Regions from separate parts of the Rhizobium sp. BK529 genome, predicted to be linked through region 3. Evidence: predicted binding sites of a transcription regulator. Region 3 holds the regulator's gene; each other region holds the start of a gene.
The links. Region 3 encodes LexA, which represses DNA repair genes until DNA is damaged. Its sites were predicted from a motif close to TGTTCNNNNTGTGTTCNG; they were not measured.

Region 1 (3,602 bases), 1.5 Mb from region 3:
CCCGTTCGATTCTTGGGCCTGGGCCGCTTTTGACGCACAGGCGATGGGTCATTTCCGCTGCGGCCGCTACGAAGAAGCGGCGCGTGCGGCTTATCGGTCGGTTCAGGCCAATCCTGCGCATAGCATCACTTATGTGCAGTTGAGTGCGGCGCTCGTCAAACTTGGGCGGCTTGAGGAGGCCAGGTCGGCAGCGGCCAGGGTGCTGGAACTGCACCCCGCGTTTCGCTACAGCCGCCAATTTCTGGGCGTGAACTGTGCTCCTGAGCTTGCGGCACCTCTTGGCGATGCTCTGCGAGCAGCCGGTTTGCCGGAGTAGCTGGGATTGAACCGGTCCGAGGGACCCTACCGCCCGCCAATTAATTGCACACAAAAATCAACCTCGGACATCGGGCTAAAACAGCGCCACGCAAGGTTGCTGTTTGACCTTTTCGCCTCATCACTGCGAAAGACGCCGTTCCTTAAAGCTCGAGACGCGCCTCTTGCAGGATGACCGCCGCCAAACACTTCAACCCGAGGTAATCGATGCCAACACTTACATTTGCGAATACGAAAGGAGGGGCCGGCAAGACGACGGTCGCTCTCGTTCTTGCCACAGAATTGGCTCGCCGTGGCCATCGCGTTTCCGTTCTGGACGCGGATCCGCAGCAGTGGGCCAGCCGCTGGCATCGTCTGTCCGGTGAAGCAGCCGAATTCGCCGTCATCAACAATGTCGCAGAAGAGACGATCGAACAGCAGATCAAGGACCTCAAGAAGCACAGCGGTTATATCATCGTCGATCTGCCGGCAGGCATGAGCCCGCTGATGGCGAAGGCTATCGGCTTTTCCGATCACGTGATGGTTCCGGTGCAGGGTTGCGCAATGGATGCCGTCGGCGGCGCCCAAGTGTTGGAGATCATGAAGCAGCTTGCTGCTCAGCATAATATCCGCATCCCGCACTCAGTCGTGCTGACCCGCATCAGCTCGATCATCACCACCCGCGCGCTGCTCGCCGTCAGGGGCTTGCTGGCGCAGCAGCAGGTGAACGTGGTCAACACGGCACTGGTCGAGCGCGCCGCGTATCGCGACATGTTCGTTTCCGGCGGCAGCCTCTATACGATGGATCCATCCCGCGTCAGCAATCTCGACAAGGCGCAGGAGAATGCCCGCATGCTGACAGATGACATTCTTCGTCTCGTGCCGCCGAAGGCAGCACGCGCCAGGTCAGCCAAGAAGGTGACTGAAGCCGTCAAGGATGCTGCTTGAGGCGCGCATTCATCGGTTGATGCGAAGTCAGCAACGGCTGCCTCTGGGCAGCCGTTGCTGTTCTAATCGTAACTTTCATGACTAATGTTCCTGTTTTGTTCTTGACGAGAATTGCAACTCTGATAAGCTCCTCCTTGTAAAACAAGGAGGCGGGCGATGTAGTCCGTAGTTCGAATGCCTCACTTTCCACTCGATCCGAATGGCTCAGATCCCCGGAAGAAATCCAGCCCAGCCGGCGAACCTCACCACAGGCTTTTCTTCATGCTTCGCCCGACTACTGAAGCTGCAGACGAAGCGCTGGAGATCGCTCAAACCTACCGAACAATCCATTCCCTGATCAGCCCAATCCGGCCTCGTGAGCTGCTCCACATAACGCTCAATGGCGTTGGCGCCTATCGAAAGCTTCCACAGGATATCGTGTTCGGCGCGGAACAGATCGCTGCGACAGTGTGCGCCCGGCCGTTCGATCTTGTGCTCGATGAAGTCATGAGCTTCCGCCACCAGGGCAAATCGCAAGCCTTCGTCATCTGCAGCAGGCAGGAAAACGAGGAGCTGACGGACCTTCGCCGCCAGATCCAGGAAGGCTTGTACCAGGCTGGATTGCCCTACAACCTCGGCGGCCACCTGACGCCGCACATGACGCTGCTCTATGATCGCAAGACCATTCTGCCCGAAAAGCTCAGCCGGCCGGTGCAGTGGAATATCCGGGAGTTCCTGCTGATCCACAGTATCTATGGAAAGAGCGAGCATAATGTACTTGGCCGCTGGCCGCTGCTAGGCTGATCCAAGCTTGCGCCGCGGGTGGGGAGTCGCATAAAACTCCCACCCAATATGCAATGCGGAGCAAGACAGTGGACGTTTCAGAGATCATCATCCCCGGCGATACGCCCGGCATCGAATGGCGGTTACCGGTCATCCGTTTCAAGGGGAGCGATCCTGCTGCCCCCAAAGTCTATATCCAGGCCGCATTGCACGCCAACGAGTTGCCGGGGACGGCGCTGGCGCATTTTTTCTGCGGCAAGTTACGGCAAGCCGAGAGCGAGGGCCGGATCGCCGGTGATATCACGGTCGTGCCGCAGGCAAATCCAATCGGAGCGGCGCAATCGCATTTCGGCGAGCTGCAAGGCAGGTTCGATCTCGGTTCGAGGACCAATTTCAACCGCGACTTTCCGCTGATTGCCGTCGGTGATCGCGCAGAGCTGGTCGACGAACTTGATAAGTGCTCAGCCGCCAATCGTCTGAAGCGGCAGCTGATCCACATGGCATTAGGCGCCGATCTGGTGCTCGACCTGCATTGTGACGATGAATCGTTGCAATATGCCTATATCGACGAAGCCTTCTGGCCGGAAGCGGCAGACCTTGCGACCGCGCTCGACATGGAGGCGGTGCTGCTTTCGGATGGCGAAAGCTCCGCCTTCGAGGAAGCTGTCGGCTTTGCCTGGAAGTACGAGGTACCGGGCGAGCGCAAAGCCAAGCTTCCGGGCAAGCTGTCGGTGACGGTGGAACTGCGCGGCCGGCGCGATGTCTATCCCGACATGGCCGCGAAAGATGCCGAAGGCCTGCTGCAGTTCCTGATAGGACGCGGTGTCGTCGGTGGCAGGGCGGCGGGAGATGCGGCCTTCTCCGGGCCGGCCGTACCGCTCGACAATGTTGAAATCATACGCGCGCCGGAGGGCGGCACCGTGCTCTTCCATCGCAATATCGGCGAGCATGTCGCGGAAGGAGACCTTCTGGCGACGATCGTTACCCGACCCGGGTTTGTGGAAGGCGATATCGACATCAGGGCGCCGCAGGACGGGTTGCTGCTGACCCGCATTTCCGACCGGCTCGTGCGCCGGCGCGGCGACCTGATGAAGATTGCGGCCGACCGGCCAAGCAAGGCAGCGCGAAAGGCCGGTACGCTGGAAGACTGAACCGGCGTTCTTTTCTACACGCGAATGTAAGGCTCCGCGCAACTGTCACACAGGCTTCAAGAAAATCCGCCAAGCCGTTGCAGACATGTTGCGAAGGAGCTTTCATGGCGCATTACGATATTGCGATTGTCGGCGCGGGCATTGTCGGGCTGGCGCATGCGCTGGCGGCGGCAAAACGCAGCAAGCGCGTAGTGGTCATCGACCGTGACGCACAGGCAAACGGTGCTTCGGTGCGCAATTTCGGCTTTGTGACTGTGACCGGCCAGCAAGCCGGTGACTGCTGGGACAAGGCACGGCGCGCTTGCGATATCTGGGCCGAGATTGTCGACGATGCCGGCATCGATGTCCTGCAGCGCGGACTGCTACTTGCAGCAAGGCTCGACGAATCCGAAGCTGTGATCGACGCGTTCCTGCGCACCGCGATGGGCGAGAGTTGCGAAAGACTAA
Region 2 (3,602 bases), on a different contig from region 3:
CGCCGCCGAAATTCACGGCGATCATGTTGAGATAGCGCTTGTCGAGCTGGTCGAGGCCCATATTGTCCACCAGAAGGCGGGTTAGCGCCTCGTCGGCGATCTCGCGGGTGACGGCCTCGGCTCTGGCAACCTCGGCGAAATCGCGTACGCGGCGCAGCAGGCGTCCTGCGATGCGTGGTGTGCCACGGGCACGCCGCGCGATCTCGCGGGCGCCATCATCCGTCATGGCAAGGCCCATCAGGCGGGCGCCGCGGCGAACAATGAGTTCCAACTCTTCCACGGTATAGAAAGAGAGGCGCACCGGAATGCCGAAGCGGTCACGCAACGGCGTGGTCAGCAGGCCGAGGCGGGTGGTGGCGGCAACCAGAGTGAACTTCGACAGATCGATCTTCACCGAGCGGGCGGCCGGGCCCTCGCCGATAATGAGATCCAGCTGGAAATCTTCCATCGCCGGATAAAGGATTTCCTCGACCGCCGGGTTGAGGCGGTGGATTTCGTCGATGAAGAGCACGTCGCGCTCTTCGAGGTTGGTCAGCAGAGCAGCCAGATCGCCGGCCTTCGCGATGACAGGGCCGGAGGTCGAGCGGAAGTTGACGCCAAGCTCCTTCGCCATGATCTGCGCCAGCGTCGTCTTGCCAAGGCCGGGCGGGCCGACGAAGAGAACGTGGTCCAATGCCTCGCCTCTGTTCTTGGCCGCTTCGATGAAGATCTTGAGGTTGGCGCGCGCCTCCGCCTGGCCGGTGAACTCGTCCAGCGATTGCGGGCGCAACGTGGTATCCAGGTCTTCGCCACGCTTTTCCGGCGTTATCAGGCGGGCATCAGTCATCAGGCATTTCCGTTCAAAGCTTGCTCAAGTCCATACACTAAGCGGCCGCCATTGACACCCTGCCGGAGCGTCAACGCGAGAGCTCCCTGAGGCCGAGGCGAATCAGTTTGGCGCTGTCTGCATCTTCTCCGGCGGTCTTCATGGCGGCGGCAACTGCGTTGGCAGCCTGGTCGCGGGAATAGCCGAGATTGGTCAGCGCCGAAACAGCGTCGGCAACAGGGGCGGCGGCCACGCCTTCGCCGATCTCCTGCTTGAGGCCGATATTGATCGCCTCGCCGGCAAAAGCGGGAGCCTTGTTCTTAAGTTCGGTGACGATGCGCACAGCGACCTTGGGGCCGACGCCCTGAGCGCGGGAGACTGCGGCCTTGTCCTGCAGAGCAATCGCATTGGCAAGTTCGGGAGGCGTCAGTGCCGAGAGCACGGCGAGCGCCACCTTGGCACCGACCCCCTGAACGCTCTGCAGCAGATTGAACCATTCGCGTTCGAGCTGGGTCTGGAAGCCGAAGAGCTTCAGCTGGTCCTCACGCACGTAGGTTTCGATGAAAAGTACGCAGGCCTCTCCAACGGAGCCGAGCTTAGAAAGCGTGCGCGCCGAGCAATAGGCGACGTAGCAGACGCCATGCACATCCACGAGCACATAATCATCGCCGATCTCGTCTATCGTGCCTTTCAGCTTGCCGATCATGATCTTTTTCCGTCAGGGATGGGTTGCGGGAGTGTCGGCTATGGCCTGGCGCATGCGGTTTCCGCCGCGGTGATGGGCGTGACAGATGGCGATCGCCAAGGCATCGGCGGCGTCATTGCCCTTGAACTCCGCCTTCGGCATCAGGATCTTCAGCATCATATGGATCTGCTGCTTCTCGCCATGGCCGACGCCAATGACGGTCTTCTTCACCGCGTTGGGCGCATATTCAGATACTGGAAGACCGGCACGGGCCGGCACCAGCATGGCGATGCCGCGGGCCTGGCCGAGCTTCAGGGTTGCCACCGCGTCCTTGTTGACGAATGTCTGTTCCACAGCGGCTTCATCCGGCTTGTAGGAATGGACGACATCGGCAAGGCCGTCGTGCAGCTGGCAGAGGCGTGAAGCAAGGTCCATGTCGCCATCTGAAGTCACTGTCCCCGAGGCAACGAAGCGCAGCGAATTGCCGAGCGTATCGATGATGCCCCATCCGGTGCGGCGAAGGCCGGGATCGATACCGATGATGCGAATCGTATTTTGCATGGTTCACCCTATAGCGGAGGCGGAATAAGTGCCATCGATATGTGAACAAAGCGAAAACACACCTGGTTTTCGCGCGGCATTTACCGCGAATTAAACCGGATGCACGAATTCTAATCCATCAAATGCGAGAGAGGCCCGCTTCCTAAAGAGCTCAAGGCCTCCGATGTTCTGTTTACAGGTCGGCCGGACGGGGATTTCCCGACCGGCAGTGCCGTTCCGGAAGGGTTCGTTTTTCATGGCTCAGAGATTTCAGTCCCTGTCCTTCAAGGTGATCGCCACCTTCATCCTGCTGACCACGCTTTCGGTCGCAGTGATCAATATCCTTGCCTACTTCGCCAGCAGCCGCGTTTCCGACCAGCAGGCCCTGAAGGCGAAGGAGAGTGTGCTGATCTTCCGCGGCGATATGTTGCAGGATCAGCTCGCACAGCTCGAAAATCAGGCGACCTCCATTGCGCGCATCGAAGCGCTGCAAATGTCGATCACCAATCTGAAGAGCGGCTGGAAGACGATGGAGAAAAGCTCCGGCGATGCGCGGGGCGAACTGAAGAAGGTCTTCATCACAGACAACCCGAATCCGGCCGACCAGCGCGAAAAGCTCGTCAAGCCCGAGGGGCCGAGCGGTTTCTACTATTCGAGCCATGAGAAAACGCAGGGCGAAGTGGCCCGCGACCTCGCCGACACCGCCTTCAACGATCTCCTGATCGTCGATCTCGACGGCACGGTGCTTTATTCCTACAAAAAGAACGACGACTTTGCCGAAAACCTGAAATCGGATGCCTGGAAGTCGACCGGTGCCGGCATCGCCTATGCCAAGGCGATCGAAAATACCGCCAAGGCGACTGACGATTCCGCGCCGACAGCCTTCTCCGGTCTGCGTGTCGACGCGAAGAGCGGCAAGTCGGCGATCTTCTATGCAGTACCAATCGTCAAGCTCGGCCAAGCGAAAGGCCTGATGCTGTTCAAGGTGCGTGACGATATCGTCACCGGTGTTCTAGTAAAGGGTATCGTGTCGGGAAGCACGGCCCAGGCGGCGATCATATCGGCTGACGGTTCGGCTGTCGGTCTCAATGCATCCGGCCAACTTGCAACGCTCGATACAGCCCCCTTCACGTTTATCAAGGATGCACTTGCGACCGCGGCGATGACGGTTGCAGATTTCGACCGTGCCGATGGGTCGGCGCGCGCCTATGTGCGCGGCATCGACTATCGCGGCGACCGTTTCCTTGTCCTTGAGAGCGTGCTGCTCAGCGAATTGAATGCCGGCTCCATCGAGATCGCCACGTTGCTGACGTGGATCGGCATCGGCGTTCTGATCGTTATGGCCATTGCCACGGGGCTCATCACCAACCTCCTGTTCTCTCCGCTCGCCCGTCTGGCTGGTGTGACCCGGGAAGTGGCTGACGGCAAACTGGAAGTCGAGATCGGCAGTCAGAAACGCAAGGATGAGATCGGCACGATGGCCAAGGCGCTTGATCGTTTCAAGCAGTCGCTGATCGAAGGCCGTCAACTCGAGGCCGCGAGCGAGCAGACGCGTGCGCGTGCCGAAAGCGA
Region 3 (3,602 bases):
GTATTATAGCCGAAGGACGCGCCGCGTTCGCAGAGCAGGATGTTGGGATTGCCGCTCTGGTTCAGCTTGCCAAGGACGTTCTTCATATCCCAGGGCGCCAGAAACTGGCCCTTCTTGACATTGATAACGCGGCCGGTCTTGGCGGCGGCCACCAAAAGATCCGTCTGGCGGGACAGGAAGGCGGGTATCTGCAGAATATCGACGACCTTGGCCACTTCGACGCATTGTTCTTCATTATGGATGTCAGTCAGAACCGGAATGCCGAGTTCCTTCTTCAGATCGGCAAAGATTTCCAGCCCTTTCTCAAGGCCGACGCCGCGCTTGCTCGACAGGGACGAGCGGTTCGCCTTGTCGAAAGAGGTCTTGTAGACGAGGCCGATGCCGAGCTTGGCGCAAAGCTCCTTCAGGGTCCCGGCAACCATGAACGCGTGATCGCGGCTTTCCAGTTCGCAGGCACCAGCGATCAGCGACAGGCGGCCGGTGTTGGAGAAGGTGACCTTGCCGGCACCCTCGCCGACCGTCACCACGGAATTGGTATTGGTGCTCATGATGTTTCCTCGAAAGCGAAGAGCACGCCCTGGCCGGGCGCGGGCTCCACCAGAATACGGTTGCCCTTGCGTGTATAGGTCACCCCGTTAGCAGCCAAATGCGCTTCTGTCACTGTCCGATCGCCGACAGCAAAGAGGATCGCCCGGCCACGCAGGCCGCGATCCGTATCCGGCGTGACCAAATCGAAATAGGCCTCCAACCCCTCCGGGGTCATCAGACTGATCTTTGCGTTATCGGTGGACACGTCGAGCCCAAAACTCGTTTCCTCGACAGAGGTGGCTTTTACCGTCGCAGTAACGAATTCGCTGAAGGCCGTAGGCTCCGGCGCCCCAAGCACAATTTCGGCAATGCCGGTCACGCCGTTGGCATGCGCCTCCAGCGCACCCCGGTCGGCTGGCAGCGGGTTGATGCGTTCAACGGCGAAGAGGAAGAAATCCGGCGCCCTGAGATCGCCGGCGAAGGCAAGCCGGAAGCCAGCAACGCTTTCGGCATCATCAGGCATTTTTACGGGGCGCTCGAACTGCAACACGGATCCGGCACTGACGCCGCCCTTAACGAATCGAGCATGATCGTGCTTGGCATCCCTTGTACTGAAGGCGATGGCAGACAGTCCCTCGCTGCCGCACCGGAAGCGAAAAGCCTGGTTGCGGGCGGTGAAGACGTTGCCTCTCCGCGCCGTCCTCTCGCTCTCTTCGACACTCGCAACGCCCAACGGCTCGAGGTAGGTTTTGTCCGCGAAGAAAACGCAGGCATTTTCCGTGCCGAAGGGATGACGTGCATCCGGCGCGACGGTGAAGCCCAGTTTGCCCAGCCTTTCGCGTGCGAGCGCAATGTCGGTAACCGGCAAAACGAGATGATCGATCGGATACGTGTCTTGGGTCATCAGCTGCTCTCCTGCCATCGTCAGGATGATGTGCTTCGACAGGCGTTCCGAAGCAAGGCCGGATGGCTTTTCCGGCGATAAAAATAAAATTCTCAGCAGAATGAACAGAAGTTTTACGAAAATTTAGCCACTTGCGGAACACATATGGAACATATAGTGTCTGTTCTGGATTTGTTTCAATACTGGGGTATACGCCATGCTCACGCGCAAACAACAGGAACTTCTTCTTTTCATTCATGAAAGGATGAAGGAATCCGGCGTTCCGCCATCTTTCGACGAGATGAAGGATGCCCTGGATCTGGCATCGAAATCCGGCATTCACCGGCTGATCACCGCGCTCGAAGAACGCGGCTTCATTCGCCGGCTTCCGAACCGGGCGCGTGCGCTCGAAGTCATCAAATTGCCGGAAGCCTATAACCCGAGCCTGCAGCCGCGGCGCGGCTTTTCGCCAAGCGTCATAGAAGGCAGCCTTGGCAAGCCGCAGCATGTTGCGCCTCCCGCTCCGGCAAAGCCGGCACCTGTTGCCGACAATGGCAATGCCGTCTCCGTGCCGGTCATGGGTCGGATCGCTGCCGGCGTGCCGATCTCGGCAATCCAGAACAACACACACGACATTACCGTTTCCTCCGACATGCTGGGCTCGGGCGAACATTATGCGCTCGAAGTTCGCGGCGACTCGATGATCGAAGCCGGCATCTTCGATGGCGACACGGTCATCATCCGCAACGGCAGCACAGCCAATCCAGGCGATATCGTCGTGGCACTCGTCGATGACGAGGAAGCGACGCTCAAGCGCTTCCGCCGCAAGGGCGCATCGATTGCACTCGAAGCTGCAAACCCTGCCTACGAGACACGCATCTTCCCGCCGGATCGCGTCAAGGTACAGGGCAAACTCGTTGGGCTTATTCGCCGCTATCACTGATCGGTGACGGTCTGTCGTCAGCAAATGTATCGCTGCGCCAATCATAGGCGCGGTGGCGCATCCAGGGTCGCAGTAAGGTATCGAATGCGGTTGCTACCTGCAGCCCCTTATCAGTGAAACGAAGTTCAACTGAACCCGTTTTGCGCAGCGTCTCGCCGGTGAAAAGCATTGCGCCGGAGCGGCAGCGGTCAAACCGCAGGTGAACAGGCGTGACGACGATATCCGCCGTATCGCAGGCAGGTCCGAGATAGGCTGCGTTATTGATGACCGTTAGTTGCTTCCCATTCTTGAGCGAGACTGTACACCAGGCACCCTTCAGGCAGGTGAAGCGCAACGGCGGGCCGGTGGCCACAGCCTGTATCATCACCTCTCTGGATTCATCCAGCTGATCTGGCGAGAACTTCAATCTTTTGCCTTCCGGCGCAGCGGGCGCGTTGGCATCCGTGATCATGATCGGCTTCTGGTGCTCCTCGATCGCAAGTGCCCGCTGCCATTGCTGAAAGATGAAGGAAGGCGGTTTTTCGCGGTTCGAAGCCATCGCCTCACCATCAACGACAGCGACCAAACCGCCGTCTTCGGCGATGGCGACATCAGGTGCAGAGTTTCCCGGCAGCAGCGCAACAGTTAGCGTTGAGGCCGCGACGATCGCCGTTCCGGCGTGCCGCAGCCGGCTTTTGAGCAGCGTCAACAGCAGGAAGCCGAAGACTGCCGTCGGGAAGTACCAGCCGGGCAAACGGCCTACATCTATGTTGCCGCCCCAATCCGATACCGTCTTTGCGATCTTGATCACAAGATCGAGACCGAATCCCGTGATCTGCCAAAGCGGACCGTCGAGGCCGAAGGGCATCAGCAGCATCGCCATCATGCCGGACGGCATGACAATGAAGGAAATGACTGGCATGGCCGCAAGGTTTGCGGGTAATCCGTAAGTGCTCAGCCGATGGAAATGTTCGATCGAGAATAGTGCGGTCGAGAAGCCGCCAATCAGCGAGGTCAGAAAGATGCCGCCAAAAAAGCCCCCGATCATGAAAAGAGGTTTCATGATCGGCAATTTGGCGAGGGCATTCTCTCGCATTGGCCGCCCTTTCCAGAGATCGTAGCCGGCAACCAGGGCAAGCGTTGCGGCAAAGGACATCTGGAAGCTTGGCCCGAGCACTTCAGATGGCGAGACTGCAAGAATTACGAGAGCGGATAGGGCTACGTTTCTGAGGCTGATCGACGGCCGATCAAAAAAGACGGCAATCAGCA
Region 4 (3,602 bases), 260 kb from region 3:
ATCACAGCTCTATTTCAATGCCGACGGACTAGTGCAGTCGATCGAACTCTTCGTCAATAACCCTGATGACATCGACAATCTCAAGCCCAAGGTCGAAGAGGCGGCCGGCAGACAGATCCTCATTACCGACTGGCGCCAGCGAAACCAGACCTTCTTCTCCGCCCTGGAAGTGGAGCGCAACGTCATGTTCATGATCCTGACGCTGATCGTGCTCGTCGCAGCGCTCAACATCATCTCCGGCCTCATCATGCTGGTGAAGGACAAGGGCAGCGATATCGCCATCCTGCGCACCATGGGTGCAAGCGCCGGCGCCATCATGCGCATCTTCTTTATGACGGGGGCCGCAATCGGCATTGTCGGCACGATTGCCGGCGTCCTGCTCGGCGTTCTCGTCTGCGTCAACATCGAGTCGATCCGGCAGTTCTTCTCCTGGGTATCGGGCACGGTGCTCTTCGACCCGCAGCTCTATTTCCTGAGCCAGCTGCCGGCCGAAATGGATATCAGCGAAACGGTTTCCGTCGTCGTCATGGCGCTGACGCTCTCCTTCATCGCGACGATCTTCCCTGCCTGGCGCGCCTCCCGCCTCGACCCCGTCCAGGCCCTTCGTTACGAATAGGCCGGGATCCAAGGTCATGCACGATCCAAGGCCAAATCCAAGGAATGCCGCATTCATGAAACGCAACGTCGTTCTCAAGCTTTCGGGCGTCGAGCGCCATTACGGGCAGGGCGAAACGCTGCTGACCATCCTCAAGGGTGCGGATTTTTCGCTGACGAGCGGTGAGATGGTCGCGCTGGTTGCCCCCTCCGGCACAGGCAAGTCGACGCTGCTGCATGTCGCCGGCCTGCTGGAACATCCCGATGGCGGCGAGGTGACGATCAACGGCCGCCCCTGTGATGGTCTCTCTGATGAAAAGCGCACGGCGATCCGCCGCAGCGAGATTGGCTTCGTCTACCAGTTCCATCACCTGCTGCCGGAATTCTCGGCCCAGGAGAACATCATGATGCCGCAGCTCATCGCCGGCCTCTCCTGGAAAGAGGCGGGCGAACGGGCAAAGATGCTTCTGGATTATATGCGCATCGGCCATCGCGGCACGCATCGCCCGGCCGAACTCTCCGGCGGTGAGCAGCAACGTGTGGCGATCGCACGTGCCGTCGCCAATGCGCCGAGCCTTCTTCTCGCCGACGAGCCGACCGGCAATCTCGACCCGGAAACCGCAAGCTACGTCTTCGACGCGCTGGAAGCGCTGGTACGGCAGTCCGGTCTTGCTGCGCTGATCGCCACGCACAACCATGAGCTCGCCGGGCGCATGGACCGGCGTGTCACGATTTCCGACGGCAAGGTCGTGGATTTCTGATCGTCAGGCGACGATGAACCCGCCGCGATAATCGAGCTCGTAAGCCTTGCGATCATTCACGAGGATGAATTCGTGTCCACGGAAATGCGCGCAGTCGCCATCGCTCGTATCGACGTAACGTCCGAGCGCATGATCGAATACCATGCCGCCGAGAAAACGGCCCTGACTGTAGAGCTGTGACAGCGCGGCGCGAATGATGGTGCCGGCGATAGCGGCATCGATGATCTCGGGTTCAATGATCCTCCCGAAATAATTCATCGCCCAGACCGGCTTTTCCTCTAGCCACACCACTTCCTGGCCGGCAAAGTCCGTGCCGCCGAAATAGCTGTCGAGATAGCGCCAGATACCACGCTTGTAGCTAAGATCGTGGGCGCCGATCCGATAGGAAGGCTGCGCCTTCGCACCGGCGACATATGTCTGCGATTTGGCTTCGACAATGAAGCTATTGAGTTCCAGCACGTCCATCGTTCCTCAACTCCGACGTTAACCATGCCCCGCAGAAGCGGGGTGGAATCCTGTTGACAACAGAACATACATGGAACAAATTAAAAACATAAGAGCAAAGGAGAGCCAAATGACTGACATGATCCGTGATATCGCAGCATTCACCTCCATCGCAATGTTCATTGCGAGCTTCTCGCTGATCGTCATGGCAATGTAAGAATTCAGGGGATCGCATGGCAGCCATGCGGTCCCGAAGCGGGACTTTTTCTGGACAGAATCGCCTTCAATGCCGACAATACGCGCTCTTCATTGAGGTGATCTGAAAGGCATATCATGGCGGATGCGGAACAAGGTGCGATCGGCGGAAAGCCGGGCTTCGTTCATCTGAGGGTCCATTCCGCCTATTCGCTGCTCGAAGGCGCGCTGCCTCTCAAAAAGATCCTCTACAAGGCAGCCGGCGACGGGCAGCCGGCGATTGCTATTACCGATACCAACAATCTCTTCGTCGCCCTGGAGTTTTCCCAGAAAGCGATGGACGAGGGCCTGCAGCCGATCATCGGCTGCCAAGTATCGATCGATATGGAAGACGGCCTCGAAACCGAAAAACGGGGAGGTCAGCAGGCGCTGGTCAAGCTGCCTTCCATCGTGCTTCTGTCCGCCACCGACGCAGGTTACGAGCGGCTGGTCGATCTTGTCAGCCGCGCCTATCTCGGCGGCGAAGGCAACTCGACCATCCATATCCGTTCCTCCTGGCTGGATGAGGTCGGTACGGACGGTCTGATCGCCCTGACGGGGGCTGCGACCGGCCCCATCGATATGCCGCTCAAGGACGGCCATGCCGCACAGGCAGAGACACGGCTGCTGACGCTGAAACGCATCTTCGGCGACCGACTCTATGTCGAGCTGCAGCGCCACGGCACCTATGACAAGCGGCACGAACAGAAGATTATCGGTCTTGCCTATAAGCACGACCTGCCGCTGGTCGCCACCAACGAAGCCTTCTTCCTGACGCGTGATGATTACGACGCGCATGATGCACTGATGGCTGTAGCGCACAACGCCATCATCTCTGACGACAGCCGTTTCCGCCTCTCGCCGGATCATTATCTGAAGAGCCGCGCCGAAATGGAAAAGCTCTTCGCCGATCTGCCTGAGGCACTGGAGAATACGGTTGAGATCGCCCGGCGCTGCTCCTTCGTACTGAAGACGCGCAAGCCGATCCTGCCGCGCTTCACCGGCGCCACCGCCGATCCTGAGGAGGCCGAACGCGCCGAGGCGCTCGAACTTCGCCGCCAGGCGCAGGAGGGGCTCGACATGCGTTTGGCCACGCTCGGCATGTCGGCCGGCTACGAGGAGAAGGATTATCGCGAGCGGCTGGAATTCGAGCTCAGCGTCATCGAGCGCATGAAGTTCCCAGGTTACTTCCTGATCGTTTCGGATTTCATCAAATGGGCCAAGCAGCACGATATCCCCGTCGGCCCTGGCCGCGGTTCGGGCGCAGGCTCGCTGGTCGCCTATGCACTGACCATCACCGACGTCGATCCGTTGCGCTTCTCGCTGCTCTTCGAACGCTTCCTCAATCCGGAACGCGTCTCGATGCCGGACTTCGATATCGACTTCTGCCAGGATCGCCGCGAAGAGGTGATCCGTTACGTGCAGCGCAAATATGGGCGCGAGCAGGTGGCGCAGATCATCACCTTCGGTTCGCTGCAGGCGCGCGCCGCACTGCGTGACGTCGGCCGCGTGTTGGAAATGCCCTATGGTCAGGTCGACAAGATCTGCAAGCTGGTGCCGAACAACCCG

Region 1: the regulator LexA is predicted to act here: its motif matches at 1,328-1,345, upstream of FHX08_RS15815 (2'-5' RNA ligase family protein).
Region 2: the regulator LexA is predicted to act here: its motif matches at 2,093-2,110, upstream of ruvC (crossover junction endodeoxyribonuclease RuvC).
Region 4: the regulator LexA is predicted to act here: its motif matches at 1,881-1,898, upstream of FHX08_RS09695 (DUF5680 domain-containing protein).

Annotation. Positions count from the first base shown of each region.
Region 1 is NZ_JACIAU010000001.1:3,153,630-3,157,231, forward strand. It holds gene FHX08_RS15805 (winged helix-turn-helix domain-containing protein) at 1-316, shown strand, start outside; gene FHX08_RS15810 (ParA family protein) at 523-1,242, shown strand; gene FHX08_RS15815 (2'-5' RNA ligase family protein) at 1,504-2,025, shown strand; gene FHX08_RS15820 (succinylglutamate desuccinylase/aspartoacylase family protein) at 2,094-3,155, shown strand; gene FHX08_RS15825 (TIGR03364 family FAD-dependent oxidoreductase) at 3,260-3,602, shown strand, end outside.
Region 2 is NZ_JACIAU010000006.1:328,162-331,763, forward strand. It holds gene ruvB (Holliday junction branch migration DNA helicase RuvB) at 1-829, opposite strand, end outside; gene ruvA (Holliday junction branch migration protein RuvA) at 897-1,511, opposite strand; gene ruvC (crossover junction endodeoxyribonuclease RuvC) at 1,524-2,051, opposite strand; gene FHX08_RS29090 (methyl-accepting chemotaxis protein) at 2,287-3,602, shown strand, end outside.
Region 3 is NZ_JACIAU010000001.1:1,660,888-1,664,489, forward strand. It holds gene kdsA (3-deoxy-8-phosphooctulonate synthase) at 1-548, opposite strand, end outside; gene FHX08_RS08370 (VOC family protein) at 545-1,432, opposite strand; gene lexA (transcriptional repressor LexA) at 1,629-2,354, shown strand; gene FHX08_RS08380 (ComEC/Rec2 family competence protein) at 2,335-3,602, opposite strand, start outside.
Region 4 is NZ_JACIAU010000001.1:1,916,558-1,920,159, reverse strand. It holds gene FHX08_RS09705 (lipoprotein-releasing ABC transporter permease subunit) at 1-616, shown strand, start outside; gene FHX08_RS09700 (ABC transporter ATP-binding protein) at 672-1,355, shown strand; gene FHX08_RS09695 (DUF5680 domain-containing protein) at 1,359-1,820, opposite strand; gene dnaE (DNA polymerase III subunit alpha) at 2,133-3,602, shown strand, end outside.